Regions from separate parts of the Streptomyces sp. Sge12 genome, predicted to be linked through region 2. Evidence: riboswitches for the same ligand, from Rfam matches in the RefSeq annotation. Region 2 holds a riboswitch; each other region holds the start of a gene.

Region 1 (7,336 bases), 3.1 Mb from region 2:
CGGAATGTCGGAGATCTTCTCCGCCGTGATCGGCGGCGCGGGCATGAAGGCGTTCTGGTACCACTTCGCGATCATGTTCGAGGCGCTCTTCATCCTGACCACGCTCGACGCGGGCACCCGCGTGGGCCGGTTCATGCTCCAGGACACCCTCGGCAATGTGCACAAGTCCTTCAAGGACGTCAGCTGGAAGCCCGGCGTATGGTTCGCGAGCGCGATCGTCGTCGGCGGCTGGGGCTACTTCCTGTGGGTCGGCATCAAGGACCCGCTGGGCGGCATCAACCAGCTCTTCCCGCTCTTCGGCATCGCCAACCAGCTGCTCGCCGCGGTCGCGCTGGCCGTCTGCACCACGCTGCTGGTCAAGTCCGGGCGGCTCAAGTGGGCCTGGGTGACGGGCGTCCCGCTGGTCTGGGACGCCACGGTGACCCTCACCGCGAGCTATCAGAAGATCTTCTCCGAGGACGTGAAGGTCGGCTTCTTCGCCCAGCGCGACAAGTACCAGGCGGGCATCGACGCCGACAAGGTGCTGGCGCCGGCCAAGAACATGGACGACATGCACACCGTGGTCACCAACGCCACGGTCGACGGCGTGCTCTGCGCCTTCTTCGCCGTCCTGATCATCGTGGTCCTCGCGGACGCCGCCCGGACCTGCCTGAAGGCCGTCCGCGACCCGGGATCGGCGACCCTCTCCGAGGTCCCGTGGACCGAGTCGAAGATCGTCGCCCCGGCCGGGCTGATCGCGACCGCCGAGGAGCGGGCGGAGCTCGCCACGGCCGGCCCCGAGGCGGGCGGCGGACACGTCAAGGAGCCGGTGGCGTGAGCGCCGTACGGAGCGCGCTGGCGAAGGCGCGGTTCTACGTACGGGAGTTCTCGGGGGAGGCCGCCTACGACCGGTACGTGGCCCACGCCCGCTCCCACGACCCGGACGCGGAGGTCCTCACCCGCCGCGCCTTCGAACGCGCCCGTACGGACGCCCGCGAGGCGGACCCCCGCGAGGGCTTCCGCTGCTGCTGAGCCGCCCCGCACACCGAAGGCCCCGCCGGACACCTCCGGCGGGGCCTTCGCCGGGTCCGCGCCCGCCGCCGGCGCCGACCCGTCCTGCACACTCGAGCGCATGGACATGGTGATCAGAACGGCGGTGCCCGCCGACTATGCGGAGCTGGGCGGGATCACGGCGCAGGCCTACCTCGCCGACGGGCATCTGGACTTCAACGAGGACGACGCCTACCTGAACGTGCTGCGCGACGTGGCCGGCCGGGCCGCCCTGGCCGAGGTGCTCGTCGCCGAGCGGGACGGGCGGGTGCTGGGCGGGGTGACCTTCGCCGCCCCCGGCAGCCCGCTCGCCGACATCGCCGCCCCCGACGAGGCGGAGTTCCGGATGCTCGCGGTGGCCCACGCGGCGCGCGGGCAGGGCGCCGGCGAGGCTCTGGTGCGGGCCTGCATCGAACGGGCGCGGGCCGTCGAGGGGGTCACGGGCATCGTGCTCTCCACCCAGCGCAGCATGGCCGGCGCCCACCGGATCTACTCCCGACTGGGCTTCGTACGCACGCCGGAGCGGGACTGGGCGCCGATCGAAGGCCTGACACTCCTGACGTATCGACTCAAGCTGTAGCCACGCCGACACTACATGTGGGGGTTGCCGCATCGGGCCGCCCCCACATGTATGCTCATGCCTGCTGTCGCCGCAGGGGAATCCGGTGGGAATCCGGAACTGTCCCGCAACGGTATGAAGTGTCCGACATCCGGACGCCAAGTCCGATGACCTGCCGACAGCGCGCCCGGCTCGACCGAACCGGGTGCCGACACGTCCGGGCCTCGCGGTTGGGCCGGTGGACGCCATGCGGGGCAAGCGTTCCTGTCGCGCCCGCATGCGCCCGCTCGCGCCCCGCTCCGCCGATGACCGGGCCGAGCGAGGGAGAGCTCCCGCCGTGACCATCGCGCCTTCCGCACCGCGCGCCGAGTCCACTTCTGGCGACAACACCGAGGGCCCGGGGGCCACGCTGCTGCGTACCCTCACCGAACTGACGGCGGACCTCCCCGACACCGACCCCGGCCGGGTCGCGGCCTCCGCGCTGCGCGGCCGCAGCTCCGCCGCCGACGACGCCGAACTGCGCGGGCTGGCCACGGAGGCCGCCGCCGGTCTGATCTCCGAGGACCCGGCCTACTCCCGGCTCGCCGCCCGCCTGCTGACGCTGGCCGTGCGCGACGAGGCCGCGAGCCAGGGCTCCACCTCCTTCTCGGCCTCCGTCGAGGTCGGCCACCGCGAGGGCCTCATCGCCGACCGCACGGCCGAGTTCGTGCGCACCCACGCGAGCCGCCTGGACTCGCTCGTCGAGCTCACCCTCGCCGAGGGCGCCGACGACCGCTTCGGCTTCTTCGGCCTGCGCACCCTGCACAGCCGCTACCTGCTGCGCCACCCGATCACCCGTCAGGTCATCGAGACCCCGCAGTACTTCATGCTGCGCGTGGCCTGCGGCCTCGCGGCGGACGACAGCGTGCAGGCCGTGGAGGAAGTGGCCTCGCTGTACCGGCTGATGAGCCGTCTGGACTACCTGCCGTCCTCCCCGACGCTCTTCAACTCCGGCACCCGGCACCCGCAGATGTCCTCCTGCTACCTGCTGGACTCCCCGCTGGACGAGCTCGACTCGATCTACGACCGCTACCACCAGGTGGCCCGGCTCTCCAAGCACGCCGGCGGCATCGGCCTCTCGTACTCCCGCATCCGCGCCCGCGGTTCGCTGATCCGCGGCACCAACGGCCACTCCAACGGCATCGTGCCGTTCCTGAAGACCCTCGACGCCTCCGTCGCCGCCGTGAACCAGGGCGGCCGCCGCAAGGGTGCCGCCGCCGTCTACCTGGAGACCTGGCACGCGGACATCGAGGAGTTCCTGGAGCTCCGCGACAACACCGGTGAGGACCAGCGCCGTACGCACAACCTGAACCTCGCCCACTGGGTGCCGGACGAGTTCATGCGCCGCGTGAACGCCGACGCCGAGTGGTCGCTGTTCTCCCCGGCCGACGTGCCCGAGCTGGTCGACCTGTGGGGCGACGCGTTCGACGCCGCCTACCGCAAGGCCGAGGCGGACGGCCTGGCCCGCAAGACGATGCCCGCCCGCGACCTGTACGGCCGGATGATGCGCACCCTCGCGCAGACCGGCCAGGGCTGGATGACCTTCAAGGACGCCTCCAACCGCACGGCGAACCAGACCGCCGAGCCGGGCACCGTCGTGCACTCCTCGAACCTGTGCACCGAGATCATCGAGGTCACCAACGACGGCGAGACGGCCGTCTGCAACCTCGGCTCGGTCAACCTGGGCGCCTTCGTCGTGGACGGCGAGATCGACTGGGAGCGGATCGACGAGACCGTCCGCACCGCCGTCACCTTCCTCGACCGCGTGGTGGACATCAACTTCTACCCGACCGAGCAGGCCGGCCGTTCCAACGCCCGCTGGCGCCCGGTGGGCCTGGGCGCGATGGGCCTCCAGGACGTCTTCTTCAAGCTGAAGCTGCCCTTCGACTCCCCCGAGGCGAAGGCCCTGTCCACCAAGCTCTCCGAGCGCATCATGCTGGCCGCCTACGAGGCCTCGTGCGACCTGGCCGAGCGCAGCGGCCCGCTGCCGGCCTGGGAGCAGACCCGCACCGCCCGCGGTGTCCTGCACCCGGACCACTACGACGTCGAGCTGAACTGGCCGGAGCGCTGGGAGGCGCTGCGCGCCCGCGTCGCCGAGACCGGCATGCGCAACTCCCTGCTCCTCGCCATCGCCCCGACGGCGACGATCGCCTCGATCGCCGGCGTGTACGAGTGCATCGAGCCGCAGGTCTCCAACCTCTTCAAGCGCGAGACGCTCAGCGGTGAGTTCCTCCAGGTGAACGGCTACCTGGTGGAGGAGCTGAAGCAGCTCGGCGTGTGGGACGCCCAGACCCGCGAGGCGCTGCGCGAGTCCTCCGGCTCGGTCCAGGGCTTCAGCTGGATCCCGGCCGAGGTGCGCGAGCTGTACCGCACGGCGTGGGAGATCCCGCAGCGCGGCCTGATCGACATGGCGGCGGCCCGTACGCCGTTCCTGGACCAGTCGCAGTCGCTGAACCTGTTCCTGGAGACGCCCACCATCGGCAAGCTCAGCTCGATGTACGCGTACGCCTGGAAGCAGGGGCTGAAGACCACGTACTACCTGCGCTCGCGCCCGGCGACGAAGATCGCCCGGGCCGCGCAGGCGGCCACCCCCGTCGAGCTGCCGCAGGCGGTCGCCGACGCCGAGGCGCTGGCCTGCTCCCTTGAGAACCCCGAGTCCTGCGAGGCCTGCCAGTAATGAGCTCCAACGACAACAAGAACCTCCTGGACCCGGGCTTCGAGCTCACGCTCCGCCCGATGCGCTACCCGGACTTCTACGAGCGCTACCGGGACGCGATCAAGAACACCTGGACCGTCGAGGAGGTCGACCTCCACTCGGACGTCGCCGACCTGGCGAAGCTGACGCCCTCCGAGCAGCACATGATCGGCCGGCTGGTCGCGTTCTTCGCGACGGGCGACTCGATCGTCTCCAACAACCTGGTGCTGACGCTCTACAAGCACATCAACTCCCCGGAGGCGCGCCTGTACCTGTCGCGCCAGCTGTTCGAGGAGGCCGTGCACGTCCAGTTCTATCTGACGCTGCTCGACACCTACCTGCCCGACCCGGACGACCGTGCGGCCGCCTTCGACGCGGTCGAGGAGATCCCGTCCATCCGCGAGAAGGCGCAGTTCTGCTTCAAGTGGATGGACTCGGTCGAGAAGATCGACCGGCTGGAGACGGCCGCGGACCGCCGCCGCTTCCTGCTGAACCTGATCTGCTTCGCCGCGTGCATCGAGGGCCTGTTCTTCTACGGCGCCTTCGCGTACGTGTACTGGTTCCGCTCGCGCGGTCTGCTGCACGGCCTGGCCACCGGCACCAACTGGGTGTTCCGTGACGAGACCATGCACATGAACTTCGCGTTCGAGGTCGTGGACACGGTCCGCAAGGAGGAGCCGGAGCTCTTCGACGACGCTCTCCAGCAGCAGGTCACCGACATGCTGAAGGAGGCCGTGGAGGCGGAGCTGCAGTTCGGCCGCGACCTGTGCGGTGACGGCCTGCCGGGCATGAACACCGAGTCGATGCGCGAGTACCTGGAGTGCGTCGCGGACCAGCGCCTGGTGCGTCTCGGGTTCCCGCCGGTGTACGGCTCGCAGAACCCGTTCTCCTTCATGGAGCTCCAGGGTGTGCAGGAGCTGACGAACTTCTTCGAGCGCCGCCCGTCGGCCTACCAGGTCGCGGTCGAGGGCACGGTCGACCTGGACGAGGACTTCTAGGGGTTCCAGGGGTTCCAGGGGTTCCAGGACTCACCGGGGAGCCGGGATGCGGAGGGATCCGTGTCCCGGCTTCTCGCGTTCCCGGGTTCAGTGGATGACGGGGCCCAGGTGCCACCCGCCGGGGCGGCGCGGGGTGGGCGGCAGGCCGCCCGAGCGCTGGCGGGGCAGCCACACCAGTCGGGTGGCGACGGCCCGCAGCTGCCGGTCGATGCGCCGGTCGCGCAGGATCCCGTACAGGCCGGGCCCGATCAGCAGGGCGGCGAAGGCGAGGACGACGAGGTAACTCACGAAGGTGGTCATACCTCTACTGTCCGCCCGATCGCCCATGATCGACAGTGGCAGTACTGTCATAGAAGACCGAATTACTGCCACACTGCTCCCATGCTGAAAAACGTGGCCGTGGCCCTCGTCGACGGAGTCGCCCCCTTCGAGCTGGGGATCTTCTGCGAGGTGTTCGGAATCGATCGCAGTGACATGGGCCTACCGGTGTACGACTTCGCCGTCTGCGCGGTGGAGGAGGGGCCGCTGACCGTGGGCGGGGGCGCCTTCGCGATCACCCCCGCGCACGGGCCGGACCGGCTGGAGGAGGCCGACCTGATCTGCCTGCCCGCCGCCGGTGACGCCGACCGGCGCATCTACCCCGAGCCCCTGCTCGCGGCCCTGCGCCGGGCCGTGGCCCGCGGTGCGCGGGTGCTGAGCGTGTGCAGCGGGGCGTACGTACTGGGCGCGGCCGGGCTGCTGGACGGCCGCCGCTGCACCACGCACTGGATGCACTCCGCGACCCTGGCCCGCCGCTTCCCGCGGGCGGTCGTCGACCCGGACGTGCTCTACGTGGACGAGGGCTCGGTGATCACCGCCGCCGGCACCGCCTCGGGCATCGACGCGTGCCTGCACCTGGTCCGCCAGGAGCACGGGGCCGAGGTGGCCAACGTCATCGCGCGCCGGATGGTCGTACCGCCGCACCGGGACGGCGGGCAGGCCCAGTTCATCCAGCGGCCGCTGGCGCGCACGGCCTGCGACACGGTGGGTGAGGTGATCGAGTGGATGGCCCGCCACCTGGACGAGGAGATCACCGTCGAGCAGCTCGCGGAGCGCGCGCACATGTCCCCGCGGACCTTCGCCCGCCGCTTCCTCCAGGAGACCGGCACCACCCCGTACAAGTGGGTGCTGCGCCAGCGGGTCCTGCTGGCGCAGGAACTGCTGGAGTCGACCGGCGACACGGTGGACGCGATCGCCGGCCGCTGCGGCTTCGGCAACGCGGCCGCCCTGCGCCACCACTTCCTGCGGACCCTGGGCACCACGCCGAACTCGTTCCGGCGCGCCTTCCGGGGCCCGCAGGCCGCCTAAGTGTGTTGTCGATCAGGCGTTCGGGACGGTCTCGTAGCGCGGGGTGCCCTCTTCCATCTGCCGCAGGGCGTCCTTGCGGTCCCGCTTCGAGAGGCGGTCGATGTACAGGTAGCCGTACAGGTGGTCGGTCTCGTGCTGGAGGCAGCGGGCGAAGTAGCCGGTGCCGCGCACCTTGATCGGGTTGCCCTGCGCGTCCTGGCCCTCGACCTCGGCGTAGTCCGGGCGGGCCAGCGAGGCGTACGCCGTCGGGACCGACAGGCAGCCCTCGTTCGAGTCGTCCAGCACGCGTGCGGCGGCCGGCAGCTCGATCAGCTTGGGGTTGACCACGACACCGGTGTGGCGGTTGCCGTCGTCGTCCGGGCAGTCGTAGACGAAGACCTTGGCGTCCACGCCGATCTGGTTCGCGGCCAGGCCCACGCCCTCGGCCGCCTTCTGGCTCGCGAACATGTCGTCGATCAGCTGCGCCAGCTCGTCGCCGAACTCGGTGACGTCCTTGCACTCCCGGTGCAGGACCGGGTTGCCGACCACGGTGATCGGACGGGCCGTGCCGCGCTGACGGTGGGCGAGCTCGCGCGCCTCACAGTCCTCGGTGTCCACGACGTACCCGTCGTTCACGCTCTCGACAACCTCGTTCTCCTGCTGCGACATGTCCGCCGTACGCCTTCCGTA
Region 2 (7,336 bases):
CGTACCGGCCGACGGCGACGGCGGCCGCGCCGGCACCCAGAAGGGTCGTGGTGACGGCCGCAGCCGTTGCTGTCGCGGTTCGCACGGCTCCAGTGTCGGGGCGCGACCGCGGGCGGGCCACCGGAGGAGATCCCTCCACCTCGGGCGCGGAGGAAGTGATCTAGGTCTCATTCGGGGTCCGGGAGGCGGGATCGCATACACGGCGACCCTGCTGCGGAGGGGTTCATTCACCCGGCTTTGACGTGCATTAATGGCGTTATCTACGCCAGAATCAGGACGAATGGCCCGATCGCACCCTGTCCCAGTACACCGGTCCGCCCGAGTCAGTTCACCTTCCGTTCATCCAGGTTGCCTACGGTCGCCGAGCCACTGACGTCAAACAGAAGCCTGGGTAAATGGAGCACATAACGCTTCTCCTCGGGATCGTGATCATTACCGCTCTCGTGTTCGACTTCACGAACGGTTTCCACGACACGGCCAACGCGATGGCCACCACCATCTCGACCGGCGCCCTCAAGCCCAAGACGGCGGTGGCCATGTCCGCCGTGCTCAACCTCGTCGGCGCGTTCATGTCCGTGGAGGTCGCCAAGACGATCTCCAAGGGACTGGTCAACGAGGAGGGCATCCAGCCAGAGGTGATCTTCGCCGCCCTGGTCGGAGCGATCCTCTGGAACCTCGTCACCTGGCTGGTCGGTCTCCCCTCCAGCTCCTCTCACGCCCTGATGGGTGGCCTGATCGGTGCCGCGGTCGCCTCCGCCGGCATCGGCGCGGTCAACGGCAGCGTCGTCGTCACCAAGGTCCTCATCCCCGCGATCGCCGCCCCGCTGGTGGCCGGCATCGCCGCGTACCTGGCCGCCAAGCTCACCTACAAGCTGGGCGACAAGGTCGGCGAGAAGACCTCCGCCAAGGGGTACCGCGCCGGTCAGATCGCCTCGGCCGGTCTCGTCTCCCTCGCGCACGGCACCAACGACGCGCAGAAGACGATGGGCATCATCACCCTGGCCCTCATCGCCGGCGGCGCCATCGCGCCCGACGCGAACCCCCCGGTCTGGGTCATCGTCTCCGCCGGTCTGGCCATCGCCATGGGTACCTACCTGGGCGGCTGGCGCATCATCCGCACCATGGGCAGCGGCCTGACCGACCTGCACCCGCAGCAGGGCTTCGCCGCCCAGACCTCGGCCGCGTCCGTCATCCTGGCCTCCTCGAACCTGGGCTTCTCGCTCTCCACCACCCACTCGTGCTCCGGTGCGGTCATGGGTGCGGGCCTGGGCCGCAAGGGCGGTGTGGTCCGCTGGTCCACCGCGACCCGCATGTTCGTCGCGTGGGGCCTGACCCTGCCGGCCGCCGCGCTGGTCTCGGCCGGTGCCGAGCTGGTCATGCGCATCGGTGACGTCGGCATCGCCGCGGTCACGCTCTTCCTGATCGGCTCCTGCCTGGCCATCTGGCTCATCTCGCGCCGCCAGGTCGTCGACCACAACAACGTCAACGAGGTGGAGCCGGCCGGCGCCGAGGAGCCGGGTGTCGTCACCACGGCGATCGCCGCGGTCACCGTCCCGCCGACCGTTGCCGCCGCCGGCACCATCGCCGCGGTCACGGACGAGGACCTCAGGGCCACCATCCCGGCCGCGACGCAGACCCCGGCCGCTCCGGCCGCCGCGGTCTGACCGAGACAGAGACCACGCAGAGACCCGCACCCTTCAGAAAGCGGCAGTATGAAGATCGACTGGGAAGCGCTCGGCTCCGTCTTCGGGGTCAGCCTCCTCGCCACCGTCGCCCTCGTGGCCCTCTTCACCCTGGGCCTGGTGGGCCTGTCCAAGCACGAGACCGCGACCGAACAGGGCGGCACCGCCACCCTCGCCCGCAGCGGCGCGTACGCCTGCTTCGCGCTCGTCGCGGCTGCCGTGGGCTACGCGATCTACCTGATCGTCGCCTGATCCGCCGCTCCGCGGCCGATCGGGCGTGAAGGCTCCCTCCGGGTTTGTCCCGGAGGGAGCTTTTCGCATCCCGCGCCCCTACCGCGCCGCAGGTCAACGGCGAGTTGACGGGCTTCGCGGTGCATGGTGGACTGCCCGAGCCAATACGGCGGCATGGAGAGGAAGTCCGGTGCGAATCCGGCGCGGTCCCGCCACTGTCACCGGGTGCGCACGCCGCGCGTGCGTCCCGGGAGCCAGGAACTCTCGCCGCCGGACACGTCGAACCAGGGCGCGGACCCTGAGTGAGGACATACCTGCCACCATGCGTGCCGATCGCGTCTTCGCGTACGGCGTCACGGCGGGCCTGATCGGCGACCGGATCCTCGGTGATCCGCGCCGAGGGCACCCCGTGGCCGCCTTCGGACGAGCCGCCGCCGCCGTCGAGCGCTCCCTGTGGCGCGACGACCGCGCCCGGGGCCTCCTGCACACCCTGGTGTGCGCCGGGGGCGCGGCAGCCGTCGGAGCGCTGGGCGCCCGCGCCGTGCGCTCCCGGCCCGCCGCCGTCCGTATCGCCCTGACCGCCGCCGCCACCTGGGCCGTCGTGGGCGGCACCTCGCTGGGCCGGGAGGCCCGCGCCATCGGCGGCGCGCTCGCCGCCGGGGACACCGAGGTGGCCCGCGAGCGGCTGCCGCACCTGTGCGGGCGCGACCCGCAGTCCCTCGACGGGCAGCAGATGGCCCGCGCCGTCGTGGAGTCCGTCGCCGAGAACACCTCCGACGCGGTGGTCGGGGCCCTGGTGTGGGGCGCCGTCGCCGGGGTCCCCGGGCTGCTGGCCTTCCGCGCCGTGAACACCCTGGACGCGATGGTCGGCCACCGGTCCCCCCGCTACCTGCACTACGGCTGGGCCTCCGCCCGCCTCGACGACCTGGCCGGCTGGCCCGGAGCCCGGCTGACGGCGGTCGCCGCCGTACTGGCCGGACCCGACCGGCGGGGCGCCGTACGGGCCTGGCGCGCCGACGCCGCCGCGCACCCCAGCCCGAACGCCGGCCCTGTCGAGGCCTCGTTCGCCGGGGCGCTCGGCGTCCGGCTGGGCGGGACCCTCGCCTACGGGGGCCGGGTCGAGCACCGGGCCGTGCTGAACGGCTCCGCCGGGCGTCCGGTGGAGGTCGCGGACATCGAGCGCGCGGTCCGGCTGTCGCGGCAGGTGACCTGGCTGGCACTGGGCGCCTGCGTGGCCGCCCGGCTGCTGGTATCCCGTACGACACGGAGGGGGCGGCGCGGATGAGCGGCGCGAAGCGCGGCGGGGGTCTGCTGGTCGCGGGCACCACGTCGGACGCGGGCAAGAGCGTGGTCACGGCGGGCATCTGCCGCTGGCTGGCCCGGCAGGGCGTGAAGGTGGCGCCCTTCAAGGCACAGAACATGTCGCTGAACTCCTTCGTCACCCTGGAGGGCGCCGAGATCGGCCGCGCCCAGGCGATGCAGGCCCAGGCGGCCCGAGTGGAGCCGACCGCGCTGATGAACCCGGTGCTGCTCAAGCCGGGCAGCGACCGCAGCAGCCAGGTGGTGCTCCTGGGCAAGCCGGTGGGCGAGATGAGCGCCCGCGGGTTCTTCGGGTCCGAGGGGTCGTCCCCCGGGAAGGCGCTGCACGGCGGGCGCCAGGAGCAGTTGCTCGGCATCGTCACGGACTGCCTGGAGCAGCTGCGGGGCACGTATGACGCCGTGATCTGCGAGGGGGCGGGGAGTCCGGCCGAGATCAACCTGCGCCGGACCGACATCGTGAACATGGGGATCGCGCGGGCCGCGCGGTTCCCGGTGGTCGTGGTCGGGGACATCGACCGCGGCGGGGTCTTCGCGTCCTTCTTCGGGACGACGGCGCTGCTGTCCCCCGAGGACCAGGCCCTGATCGCCGGGTACATGGTCAACAAGTTCCGCGGCGACGTATCGCTGCTGGAGCCGGGCATGGAGATGCTGCGCGGCCTCACGGGCCGGGCCACCTACGGGGTGCTGCCGTTCCGGCACGGGCTGGGCATCGACGAGGAGGACGGCCTGCGGGTCTCGCTGCGCGGTGCGGTACGGGAGTCCGTGGTGGCGCCGCCGGTCGGCGCGGACGTGCTGCGCGTCGCCGTGTGCGCGGTACCGCTGATGTCGAACTTCACGGACGTCGACGCGCTCGCGGCGGAGCCGGGGGTCGTGGTGCGGTTCGTGGACCGGGCCGAGGAACTGGCCGACGCGGACCTGGTCGTCGTACCCGGCACCCGGGGCACGGTGAAGGCCCTGCAGTGGCTGCGCGAACGCGGGCTCGCTGACGCGCTGTTGCGGCGGGCCGCCGAGGGGCGGCCGGTGCTGGGCATCTGCGGCGGCTTCCAGGTGCTGGGCGAGCGCATCTCGGACGAGGTCGAATCCCGGGCGGGCGAGGTCGACGGCCTCGGGCTGCTCCCCGTACGGGTCCGCTTCGAGCGGGAGAAGACCCTGGCGCGGCCCTCCGGGACGGCGCTCGGCGAGGAGGTCACCGGCTACGAGATCCACCACGGCGTGGCCGAGGTGCTGGGCGGCGAGGCCTTCCTGGACGGCTGCCGGGTCGGATCGGTGTGGGGCACCCACTGGCACGGCTCGCTGGAGTCGGACGGCTTCCGCCGGGCGTTCCTGCGTGAGGTGGCGGCGGCCGCTGGACGCGCCTTCGTCCCGGCGCCGGACACCTCGTTCGGTGCGCTGCGGGAGGAGCAGCTCGACCTGCTGGGCGACCTGATCGAAGAACACGCCGATACGGATGCGCTGCTGCGGCTCATCGAGGACGGCGCCCCCGCGGGCCTGCCGTTCCTCCCCCCGGGCGCACCGTGACGGGCCGGGCCCAGCGGGGGGCCTTCCCCCACCCCGCCCCTTCCCGAAACCGGGGCGGAGCCCCGGCAACGGTCCGCACCTTCCAAGGAGTGAGCAACGCATGAGCACGCCCTATCCGTTCACCGCAGTGGTCGGCCAGTCCGACCTGCGGCTGGCGCTCCTGCTCAACGCCGTGAGCCCGGCAGTCGGCGGGGTGCTCGTGCGCGGCGAGAAGGGGACCGCCAAGTCCACCGCCGTCCGCGCCCTGTCGGCACTCCTGCCGAAGGTGGACGTCGTGTCCGGCTGCCGGTTCAGCTGCGCGCCCGCCGGGCCCGACCCGGCCTGCCCGGACGGCCCGCACGAGCCCGGCCCCGGCGCCCTGCGGCCCGCCCGCATGGTGGAGCTGCCCGTCGGCGCCTCCGAGGACCGCCTCGTGGGCGCCCTCGACATCGAACGGGCCCTGGCCGAGGGCGTGAAGGCCTTCGAGCCCGGCCTGCTCGCCGACGCCCACCGCGGCATCCTCTACGTCGACGAGGTCAACCTCCTCCACGACCACCTGATCGACCTGCTGCTGGACGCCGCCGCGATGGGCGCCTCGTACGTGGAGCGCGAGGGCGTCTCCGTCCGGCACGCCGCCCGCTTCCTGTTGGTCGGCACGATGAACCCGGAGGAGGGCGAGCTGCGCCCGCAGCTCCTCGACCGGTTCGGGCTGACCGTCGAGGTGGCCGCCTCCCGCGAGCCCGCCCAGCGCGTCGAGGTCGTCCGCCGCCGGCTCGCCTACGAGGACGATCCCGCGGGCTTCGCGACCCGCTGGGCCGGTGACGAGCACGAGATCCGGGCCCGCGTGGTGGCCGCTCGGGCGCTGCTGCCGAAGGTCTCGCTGGGCGACACCGCGCTGCTGCAGATCGCGGCGACCTGCGCCGGGTTCGAGGTCGACGGAATGCGCGCCGACATCGTGATGGCGCGGACGGCGACCGCGCTGGCCGCCTGGGCCGGGCGCACGGAGGTGCGCAAGGAGGACGTCCGGCAGGCCGCCCTGCTGGCGCTCCCCCACCGGCGGCGCCGCAACCCCTTCGATGCGCCCGGGCTCGACGAGGACATGCTCGACCGGATCCTGGACGAGTTCCCCGACGAGGAGCCGGAGCCCGACCCGGAGCCCGAGCCGCAGGGCCCCGACGACGACGGGGGCCCCGAGGACGGCGGCCCGGACGGCGGCCCCGGCGGCACTCCCCCGCAGGGCGGCGGCCCGGACACCCCCGGGACCGAGCGGCAGCCCGAGTCCGATTCCGCGGACGCGCCGCAGGCACCGGAGTCGCCGGAGTCGCCCGAGCCGCAGCCCTCCGCCCAGGAGAGCACCGGGCCCGAGCAGGCCGCCGTACGCGCCGCCGAGCCGTTCCGAACCAAGATGCTGAGCGTGCCCGGCCTCGGCGAGGGCGCGTCGGGCCGCCGGTCCCGCGCCCGCACCGCCCACGGCCGCACCACCGGCGCCCAGCGCCCGCGCGGGCACCTGACGAAGCTGCACCTGGCCGCCACCATCCAGGCCGCCGCCCCGCACCAGAAGGCGCGCGGCCGGTCCGGGCGCGGTCTGGTGATCCGCAAGGACGATCTGCGCCAGGCCTCGCGGGAGGGCCGCGAGGGCAACCTCGTCCTGTTCGTCGTCGACGCCTCCGGTTCCATGGCCGCCCGGCAGCGCATGGGCGCGGTCAAGGGCGCCGTGCTCTCGCTGCTCCTGGACGCCTACCAGCGCCGGGACAAGGTCGGCCTGATCACCTTCCGCGGGGCCACGGCCGAGCTGGCCCTGCCGCCGACCTCCTCGGTGGACGCTGCGGCGGCCCGGCTGGAGCAGCTGCCGACCGGTGGCCGCACCCCGCTCGCCGCCGGGCTGCTGAAGGCCCACGAGGTGCTGCGGATCGAGCGGCTGCGGGATCCCTCGCGCCGGCCGCTGCTGGTGGTCGTCACCGACGGGCGGGCCACCTCCGCCGGGAACGCCGGGGGCCGTACGGACAGCACCCCGCGGGAGCTCGCCGGGCACAGCGCGCGGCTGCTGCAGGCCGGGGGCGTCGCCTCCGTGGTCGTGGACTGCGAGTCGGGGCCGGTGCGGCTGGGGCTGGCCGGCGTACTGGCCCGGGACCTCGGCGGTCCCGCCGTCACGCTCGACGGGCTGCGGGCCGACTCGCTGGCCGGGCTCGTGAAGAACGTACGTACGGCAGTGGCAGCCACTGCCTCACCCAACAGCAACAGGAGGGCCGCGTAATGCCTCAGGGACAGCCGTCCGTCGTTCCGGACGACGGACTCACGACGCGTCAGCGCCGCAACCGTCCGCTGGTCTTCGTCCACACCGGCCCCGGCAAGGGCAAGTCCACGGCGGCCTTCGGGCTGGCGCTGCGCGCCTGGAACCAGGGCTGGCCGATCGGGGTGTTCCAGTTCGTCAAGTCGGCGAAGTGGAAGGTCGGCGAGGAGAACGCGCTCAAGGTGCTCGGCGCCTCCGGGGAGGGCGGCTCCGTCGTCTGGCACAAGATGGGCGAGGGCTGGTCCTGGGTCCAGCGGGACGCGCAGCTCGACAACGAGCAGGCGGCCAAGGAGGGCTGGGAGCAGGTCAAGCGCGA
Region 3 (7,336 bases), 5.5 Mb from region 2:
TGCTGCTTCCGCCGGATCCGGCTGGAGGCCTCCGACCTGGGGCCGGACCGCACGCTGGTCTGCTACAAGTCCTCCTACCAGCAGGATCCGGGCTTCAAGCGGGGCCATCCGGCAACGGTGGACTTCCGCTCGGCGCCCGGCGCCGACCCGGAGAGCTCGCTGCTCGGCGTGATCTACGACGGCTATCCGGTGGACGCCCCGTACGTGGTCACCAACCCGGGGCACTGGCTCTTCGAGGGGACCGGCGCGAAGGCGGGCGACCGCTTCGAGCACTTGGTCGGCGTCGAGTACGACAAGGTCAACACCGGTTTCCCGACGCCGCGGCCGATCGAGATCCTGGCCCACTCCCCCGTGGTGTGCGAGGGCCGGCCCAGCCACCAGGACACGGCCTACTACACGGTGCCGAGCGGGGCGGGGGTGTTCGCGACCGGGACGATGCGGTGGGTGGAGGCGCTGGACGCAACCGGGGACGGGCGGAGCGGACGCAACCACGGTCTGGACGCGCGGTCGGGTGCACTGACCACGCGGGTCACCGAGAACCTCCTGCGGGTGTTCGCGGCGGGCCCGGCCGGCCGGACGCACCCGGCGCAGGACAACGTCAAGACGGTGTACGGGAGTTCATGAGGCGGCCGGGCTCCGGTGCGGGGCGACGGAGGTGGACTTCGCCCGAGCGGGGTGTCTAGGATCGTGATCACGGCATCGCGTGTCGGTCACCGTCCGGGTGAGGCATGGAGGCGCCGTGACGTGCCTTTCGGAGGCATTCACTCATGTCAGTCCAGCTGAACCACACGATCGTCCACTCCCATAACAACCGGGAATCCGCCACCTTCCTGGCCCACATCCTCGACCTCGAGGTCGGGGCCGAGTGGGGCCCCTTCATCCCCGTCGGCACCGCGAACGGCGTCACCCTGGACTTCGCGACGATCCCGGCCGAGTCCATCACCGTGCAGCACTACGCGTTCCTCCTCTCCGAGGAGGAGTTCGACGTGGCGTTCGAGAAGATCCGGTCGGCCGGGGTCCCGTACTTCGCCGACCCGCACGGCAGGCACCCCGGCGAGATCAACCACAACGACGGGGGCCGCGGAGTCTACTTCACCGACCCCAGCGGCCACGGGATGGAGATCATCACCCGTCCGTACGGCTACCAGGAACCGGGCGCCGCGTAGGCCTGTCACGGCCCGGTGGCCGTCATCCTTTCCATGACGGCCACCGGGAGCGCCGGGTTCCGCGCCGCGGCTTCCGCCGTCGCCTCGTCGCCTAGCAGCGCGACGAGAACGGGAACGGGCAGCCGTGGGTGCCGCGCCGCCATCGCCCGTACGGCGCTGTCCGGGTCGTCGAGCATCCGTACCGCCAAGGCCGCCGACAGCCTCGGGTCGGTGGCGGCGCGCAGCCGGACCTCCGCGTCCTCGTCCGTGCCGAAGCGCTCCACCAGCGCGGGTGTCGAGTCCGGGTCGTCGAGTGCCAGTTGCCGCAGCCGGGGGTGCGGGTCGTCCGCGTGGCGGAGCAGGTCACGCCGCGGGAAGTTCGGGTGCCCGTAGGGCCGGTCGGGGCTGGAGTAGCTCCCGTCCCACCACTGCCACACCTCCACCAGCATCTCCGCCGGGGCGTCGTCGCAGTTCTCGGCGAGGAAGAGCCGTACGACCCGGTCCTCGTCCCGGGCCAGCCGTTCCACTACGTCCGGCGGCAGCCGCCGGGCGGTCGCGACGCTGCTGCGCAGCAGCAGGTGCGCGGAGGCCGCGAGGCGGCGCACGGCCCGCTCGTCCTCGTGCAGCGCCACCACCCATGCGACGGGCCGTCGCATCGCCCGTGGGTCGATGTCCACGCGCACGGCGGCCCGCTGCTCCTCCGTCAGTTCCGGGCGGGTGGACACGGCGAGGCGTACGCCGTGGTCCGGGTCGGCGGCGAGTACGTCGACCAGGTCGGGGTCGAGGTAGGGGTTGCGGGCCAGGTTCCGGCGCAGCCAGGGGTCCGGGTCCGTGCACAGCCGCCGGGCGAGGTCCCGGTCCAGGCGGTGGCTCTCGACGAGTGGGCCCCTGCCCGGCAGGGCGTCGAGGAAGGCGGCCGTGAGCGGTACCTCCTCGTGCCGGGCGAGGGTGACGGCAGCCCGCACGGCGGGGGCGGGGTCGGCCGCCGTACGGGCCCGGGTCGCGTCGTCGAGGTGGCGCCAGCCGGCCTCGCAGGCCGCGGCCCGCACTTGCGGGAGCGGATCCGCCAACAGGGCGAGGCGCAGCGGAAGGGGCAGTTCGGGCATCCGGGCCAGCTCCTGGCGCACCGGGCCGAAGGGGTCCGCGGCGAGCCTGCCGTACGCCTCCTGCGTCAGCCCGGTCCGGTTCTCGCCCGCGGCCTGGAGCAGCAGCTGGCGCCGGGCGCCGCCGGCTTCGCCGAGCACCAGCCGCGACCACTGGGCGGCGGACAGCAGCCGGGACGCGGGCCATTCGGCGAGCCGGCCGCGCACCCGCCGGTCCGGGTGGCCGACCGCGGCGTCGACGACGGCGGGTGGCACGTCGCGGCGGGCCAGGACGTGGGGGCCAGGTCCAGGTCCAGCAGCCGGATCAGCAGCTGGTCGGGGAGGGCGGCGTTGAAGCAGAGCCCCTGGAGCCGGGCACGGCGCAGCCGTGGCTCCGCCTGCGGGCCCCGGTCCTGCTCCCACCGGCGGCTGTCATCCCACGTGCGTACGTCTGTCCCCATCCAAGGGAAGGTAGACGATGTGCGCAGCGCCGGTGTCCGGGTGGACCTCGATGCGGGTCCGTACGCCGTACACCTCGGCCAGCAGTTCCTCGGTGAGCACCTCGCGCGGCGGGCCCGAGGCGGCGACCCGGCCGCCCGACAGGACGTACAGCCGGTCGCAGTAGGCGGCGGCGAGGTTGAGGTCGTGCAGGACGAGCAGGGCGGTGGCGGGCCGGGCGCGGACCAGGGCCAGGATCTCCAGCTGGTGGCGGATGTCGAGGTGGTTGGTCGGCTCGTCGAGGGCCAGCAGGCCCGGGTCCTGGACGAGGGCGCGGGCCACCAGGGCGCGCTGGCGTTCGCCGCCGGAGAGCTCGTCGAAGCGGCGGGCGGCGAAGCGGCCGGCGTCGACGGTCTCCAGGGCCTCGGCGACGCGCCGGGCGTCGCCCGGTCCGTCCTGTTCCCAGAACCGTTTGTGCGGGCTGCGCCCCATCGCGACGACCTCGCGGACGGTCAGCCCGAGGGTGCCGCTCGCGTCCTGCGGTACGACCGCGACGCGCCGGGCCCGCTCCTTGACGGTGAGCCCCTGCGCGTCCGCGCCGTCCAGCCGGATCCGGCCCGCGGTGGGGCGCAGGGCGCCGTACACGCAGCGCAGCAGGGTCGTCTTGCCGCTGCCGTTGGGGCCGACCACGCCCACGGTCTCGCCGGGACGGGCGGTGAGGTCGATCCCGTGCAGCAGCGTGTGCCCGTCGATCTCGTAGCGCACCCCCTCGACGGCGAGTTCCACCGCAGGCGCCGGCGCCGCTTCGTGCGTCCCGGTCATCCGGTGATCCCCTCGGTGCGGGTGGAGCGGCGCAGCATCCACAGGAAGAACGGCCCGCCGACGAGGGCGGTGACCACGCCGACGGGTATCTCCGCGGGCGCGGCGGCGGTACGGGCGACCAGGTCGGCCAGGACCAGGAACACCGCCCCGCCCAGCGCGGCCACGGGCAGCAGGGCCCGGTGCCCGGCGCCGACGACCATCCGTGCGGCGTGCGGAACCATCAGCCCGACGAAGCCGATCGCCCCGCTGTAGGCGACGAGCACGCCGATGACGAGCGAGGTGAGGACGAAGGCGGCGGCGCGGAAGCGCGCGGTGTCCAGGCCGAGGGTGCGCGCCCCTTCCTCTCCGGCCAGCAGCAGGTCGAGCGGCCGGGCGAGGGCGATGAGCAGGCCGGTGCCGAGGAGCAGTGCGCCGGCGGGCAGGGCCAGTTCGTCCCAGCGGGCCCCGCCGAGGCCGCCGAGGGTCCAGAAGAGGACGGAGCGGATCTGGTCGGGGTGCGCGGAGAGTACGAGGACGAGGCTGGTGAGGGCGGACAGGACGTACTGCACGGCGACGCCGGCGAGGGTGAGCCGTCCGGTGGTCATGGTGCCGCCGCGCCGGGCCATCGCGTAGACGGCGACGAGTGCGGCCATGGAGCCGGCGAAGGCGGCGAGCGGCAGGCCCATGCCGAAGGCGAGGGCCCCCGTACCGAAGACGATCACGAGGACGGCTCCGGCCGAGGCGCCGGAGGACGCGCCGAGCAGGAAGGGGTCGGCGAGCTCGTTGCGTACGAGGGCCTGCAGCACGGTGCCCGCGACCGCGAGCCCGGCGCCGACGACGGCCCCGAGGAGGACGCGCGGCAGCCGGACGTCCCAGATGATGGCGGCGAAGGCGCCGGGGCGCCGCTCCCCCGAGAGGCCGCCGAGGACGATGTCGAACACGCGCTCGGGCGCGATCCGTACCGCCCCCAGGGCCAGGCCGGCCACCGCGGAGGCGACGAGCGCGGCGGCCAGGACGAGGAGGACGGCGGCGGTGCGCAGCCTCACGGGGCGGCGGGGTGGAGCTGGCTGCCCAGGGACTCGACGGCGTCGGCGACGCGCACGCCGAGGACGGCCGAGGAGAGCGGCAGCACCACGAACCGCCGGTTCTTGACGGCGGGGACGTCGGCGAGGGCCGGGTCGTTCAACAGGCGCTGCTTCTTGGCCTCGACGGTGGTGCCGCCGTAGTCGTAGATGAGGACGACCTCGGGCCGGCGCTCGATGACCTGCTCCCACGACACGTCGCCGAAGGTGTCCTTGAGGTCGGCGAAGACGTTGGTGCCGCCGGCGAGCGAGACGATCTCGTTGCCGATGCCGTTGCCGCCGGAGGTCGCGGCGGAGGCCTCGCCGGAGTCGTAGACGAAGACGGCCGGCCGGGGCCGGTCCCCCACCCGGGCGGTCACGGCGTCGATGCGGCGCTGCTCCTCCTCGACGAGCCTCGCGCCGCGCTCCGGCACGCCGAAGGTCCGCGCGACCTCGGTGATCTCGGTCTTCAGCTGGTCGAGGCCGACCTTGCCCTCGGTGCAGTACTCCACGTTGAGCCGGGAGTTGATGCCGGACGTGGCGAGTCCCTCGCGGTCGCGGCCCTGTCCCTTGTCGAAGGCGCTGGCGTACCCGCCGTAGACGAAGTCGGGGTCCGCGCCGAGCAGGACCTCCTTGGAGGGGTACTCCTTGGCCAGCACCTTGATCTTGTCGTAGGCGGGCCGGTACACGGGGAGCACGGCGTCGTCGAGGTAGGCGGACCCGGCGATCCGGTCGCCCAGCCCGAGGGCCAGCAGCAGCTCGGTGGCGTGCTGGTTCATGGTGACCGCGCGCTGCGGCGGAGCCTGGAAGGTGCTGCTCACACCGCAGTTGGTGAGCGTGTACGGGAACCCGGGCGCGGCGGCGGAGTCCCCCGCGGCCTTGTCCTCCCCCGCCCCGGGGGAGCCGGCACAGGCGGCCAGGGGTATCAGGAGTGCGACGGGCAGGAGCGCGCGCAGGGCGGCGGCGCGGGAACGCGACAGCATGACGGGGCCTCTCCGGGGGATCCGCGTCCCCTGGTCGACGTGAAACTGCGGGAGAGGCGGTGCGTCAGTGTCTGACTCCCGGCCCTTCCCCGCGGGGGACGACCGGTCACAGTGGCGGGACCGCACCGGAATCGCACCGGTTTCCTGTCCTGCACCGCCTGGGTGACGCGCCCAGTCTGCCAGAAACCACCAGGCCACCGGCTCCGAGGCCTGATGCTTGATGCTTGATGCCCGGCGCCCGGACGGTGGACGCGGCGAAGCCCGGGTGGGAGAAAGGCTCCCACCCGGGCTTGGCCGGAACTGCTGTTCAACACGGTGCAGGGGCGGCAGGACTCGAACCTGCGACCATCGGTTTTGGAGACCGGTGCTCTGGCCAGCTGAGCTACGCCCCTTCGGTGGACCAACGATGACATGCCGGTCCCCCGGAGCTCCACTGATTAACTGTCACCCCTGTCATTCCTGTGCGGAGGGGGTCGGTATGACCTTGGTCGTCGAACTGCGGCGCGGGGGCTCGCCCTCCCGGTCCGGGCGCAGGCCGGGGGCGCGTCCGGCTGCGGGGACGCTCGAGCGGATCGTCTTCGACGACGACGCGTTCTGGGCGGCCGTCGAAGGACTGGGCCGCCACCGGGTGCCCACCCTGGCCGACGTCGATCCGTACGGTGACACCCGGCTCCGCGGAGAGGCGGTGGAGCGGATGGTGCGGGAACTCGCAGGTGCCGATCTGGCGCGGCTGCGAAGCCGCGACCGGGAAGCCATGACGACACTGCTGGCCTGGGGGCGGCGCTGCGCTGCGGACGAGCGTCTGCGGATCGGCTTCTCCGGCGACTAGGGCGTCTCTTTCGGCAGGGGGACATGATGGGGGGACGTAGGGGTGGATCTGATGCGGCTGGTTGCCGGGGACAGCGGTGTCCGGTTGCGGGTGCTGGGGCGGCATCGGCCCGGGAGGAGCGCCTACCACGATCATCTCGACGCCGAGGTCGTCGTCACCAGCGGCTTCGCCAACGGGCGGCTGCGGCTGCGGCTTTCGCCCGAGGACCTGGACGACTGGGGCGCGGCGCTCGGCGAACTCGGCGCCGGCCGCGACGTCCGGTGGCTGCGCGGCAACGAGATCCGCGTCGAGGTCGACCGCCGGTTCTCGGTGCCCGTGCCGGTCGTCACGATCACCGACGAGGCGGCGTCCGCCTCGTCGGTCCGCGTTTGGCTGGACGTGGGCGACGGCTGGGTCGAGGAGCTGCGCCGGCGGTACCTCCGGGTCCGCGAGACATGGCCGAACGAGGTCGTGGTGGGGCCGCGCCCCAGGAGCTACTGGCAGTGAAGGGTGGCGGGAGCCCGGGGCGCGGAGGATCGTGGGCAGGGGGACCCGTGGAGCGGGAGGTTCCGTCATGCGCCGAAGCCGACGACTCCTCGTGGCGCTCGCACTCCTCGCCCCCACCCTGCTGGGCTTCGCGCCGGGCGGCTCCGGCGAGACGATCTCCCTCGCCGGGAGCGAGCCCGGCGCACGTCTCGACGTCACGTTGACGCAGGTGGTCGACCCCGCGACCCCCGCCGGACCGGACAACCCCACGGGCCCGGACGACCCCGACGGCCCCGACCGGCTCGTCGCGACCCGCTTCCGCCTGGAGAACACCGGCACCGCCGTCTACCGGGACTCCCCCGCACCGGCCACACACCTGCTGGACGCCGACGGCCGGCGGTTCACCGGGATCGACCTGCCCACCACGGCCGGACCCGCCTTCCCCGCCGCCGTCACGCTCGACCCCGGCGCCACGGCGGAGGGCTTCGTCACCTTCCGGATCCCCGCCGACGCCGAACCCGCCGCGGTCCAG

The links. A riboswitch is a leader RNA that binds a small molecule or an ion and turns the genes downstream of it on or off. The one in region 2 is predicted to bind cobalamin.
Region 1: linked by a shared signal. The riboswitch ahead of B6R96_RS12420 (ribonucleoside-diphosphate reductase subunit alpha) and the one ahead of B6R96_RS26815 (cobalamin biosynthesis protein) in region 2 are both predicted to bind cobalamin.
Region 3: linked by a shared signal. The riboswitch ahead of B6R96_RS02435 (ABC transporter substrate-binding protein) and the one ahead of B6R96_RS26815 (cobalamin biosynthesis protein) in region 2 are both predicted to bind cobalamin.

The regions. Positions count from the first base shown of each region.
Region 1 is NZ_CP020555.1:2,875,434-2,882,769, forward strand. It holds gene B6R96_RS12405 (carbon starvation CstA family protein) at 1-817, shown strand, start outside; gene B6R96_RS12410 (CstA-like transporter-associated (seleno)protein) at 814-1,011, shown strand; gene B6R96_RS12415 (GNAT family N-acetyltransferase) at 1,112-1,609, shown strand; cobalamin riboswitch at 1,661-1,782, shown strand; gene B6R96_RS12420 (ribonucleoside-diphosphate reductase subunit alpha) at 1,926-4,304, shown strand; gene B6R96_RS12425 (ribonucleotide-diphosphate reductase subunit beta) at 4,304-5,320, shown strand; gene B6R96_RS12430 (hypothetical protein) at 5,408-5,620, opposite strand; gene B6R96_RS12435 (helix-turn-helix domain-containing protein) at 5,702-6,667, shown strand; gene def (peptide deformylase) at 6,680-7,315, opposite strand.
Region 2 is NZ_CP020555.1:5,977,243-5,984,578, reverse strand. It holds gene B6R96_RS26830 (alpha/beta hydrolase family protein) at 1-85, opposite strand, end outside; gene B6R96_RS26825 (inorganic phosphate transporter) at 396-1,664, shown strand; gene B6R96_RS26820 (hypothetical protein) at 1,713-1,934, shown strand; cobalamin riboswitch at 2,035-2,199, shown strand; gene B6R96_RS26815 (cobalamin biosynthesis protein) at 2,236-3,198, shown strand; gene B6R96_RS26810 (cobyric acid synthase) at 3,195-4,751, shown strand; gene B6R96_RS26805 (putative cobaltochelatase) at 4,852-6,984, shown strand; gene cobO (cob(I)yrinic acid a,c-diamide adenosyltransferase) at 6,984-7,336, shown strand, end outside.
Region 3 is NZ_CP020555.1:525,561-532,896, forward strand. It holds gene B6R96_RS02410 (N,N-dimethylformamidase beta subunit family domain-containing protein) at 1-624, shown strand, start outside; gene B6R96_RS02415 (VOC family protein) at 768-1,166, shown strand; gene B6R96_RS02420 (hypothetical protein) at 1,172-2,503, opposite strand; gene B6R96_RS02425 (ABC transporter ATP-binding protein) at 2,660-3,487, opposite strand; gene B6R96_RS02430 (FecCD family ABC transporter permease) at 3,484-4,512, opposite strand; gene B6R96_RS02435 (ABC transporter substrate-binding protein) at 4,509-5,510, opposite strand; cobalamin riboswitch at 5,556-5,696, opposite strand; tRNA gene B6R96_RS02440 (tRNA-Trp) at 5,829-5,902, opposite strand; gene B6R96_RS02445 (hypothetical protein) at 5,989-6,339, shown strand; gene B6R96_RS02450 (DUF5959 family protein) at 6,391-6,825, shown strand; gene B6R96_RS02455 (hypothetical protein) at 6,893-7,336, shown strand, end outside.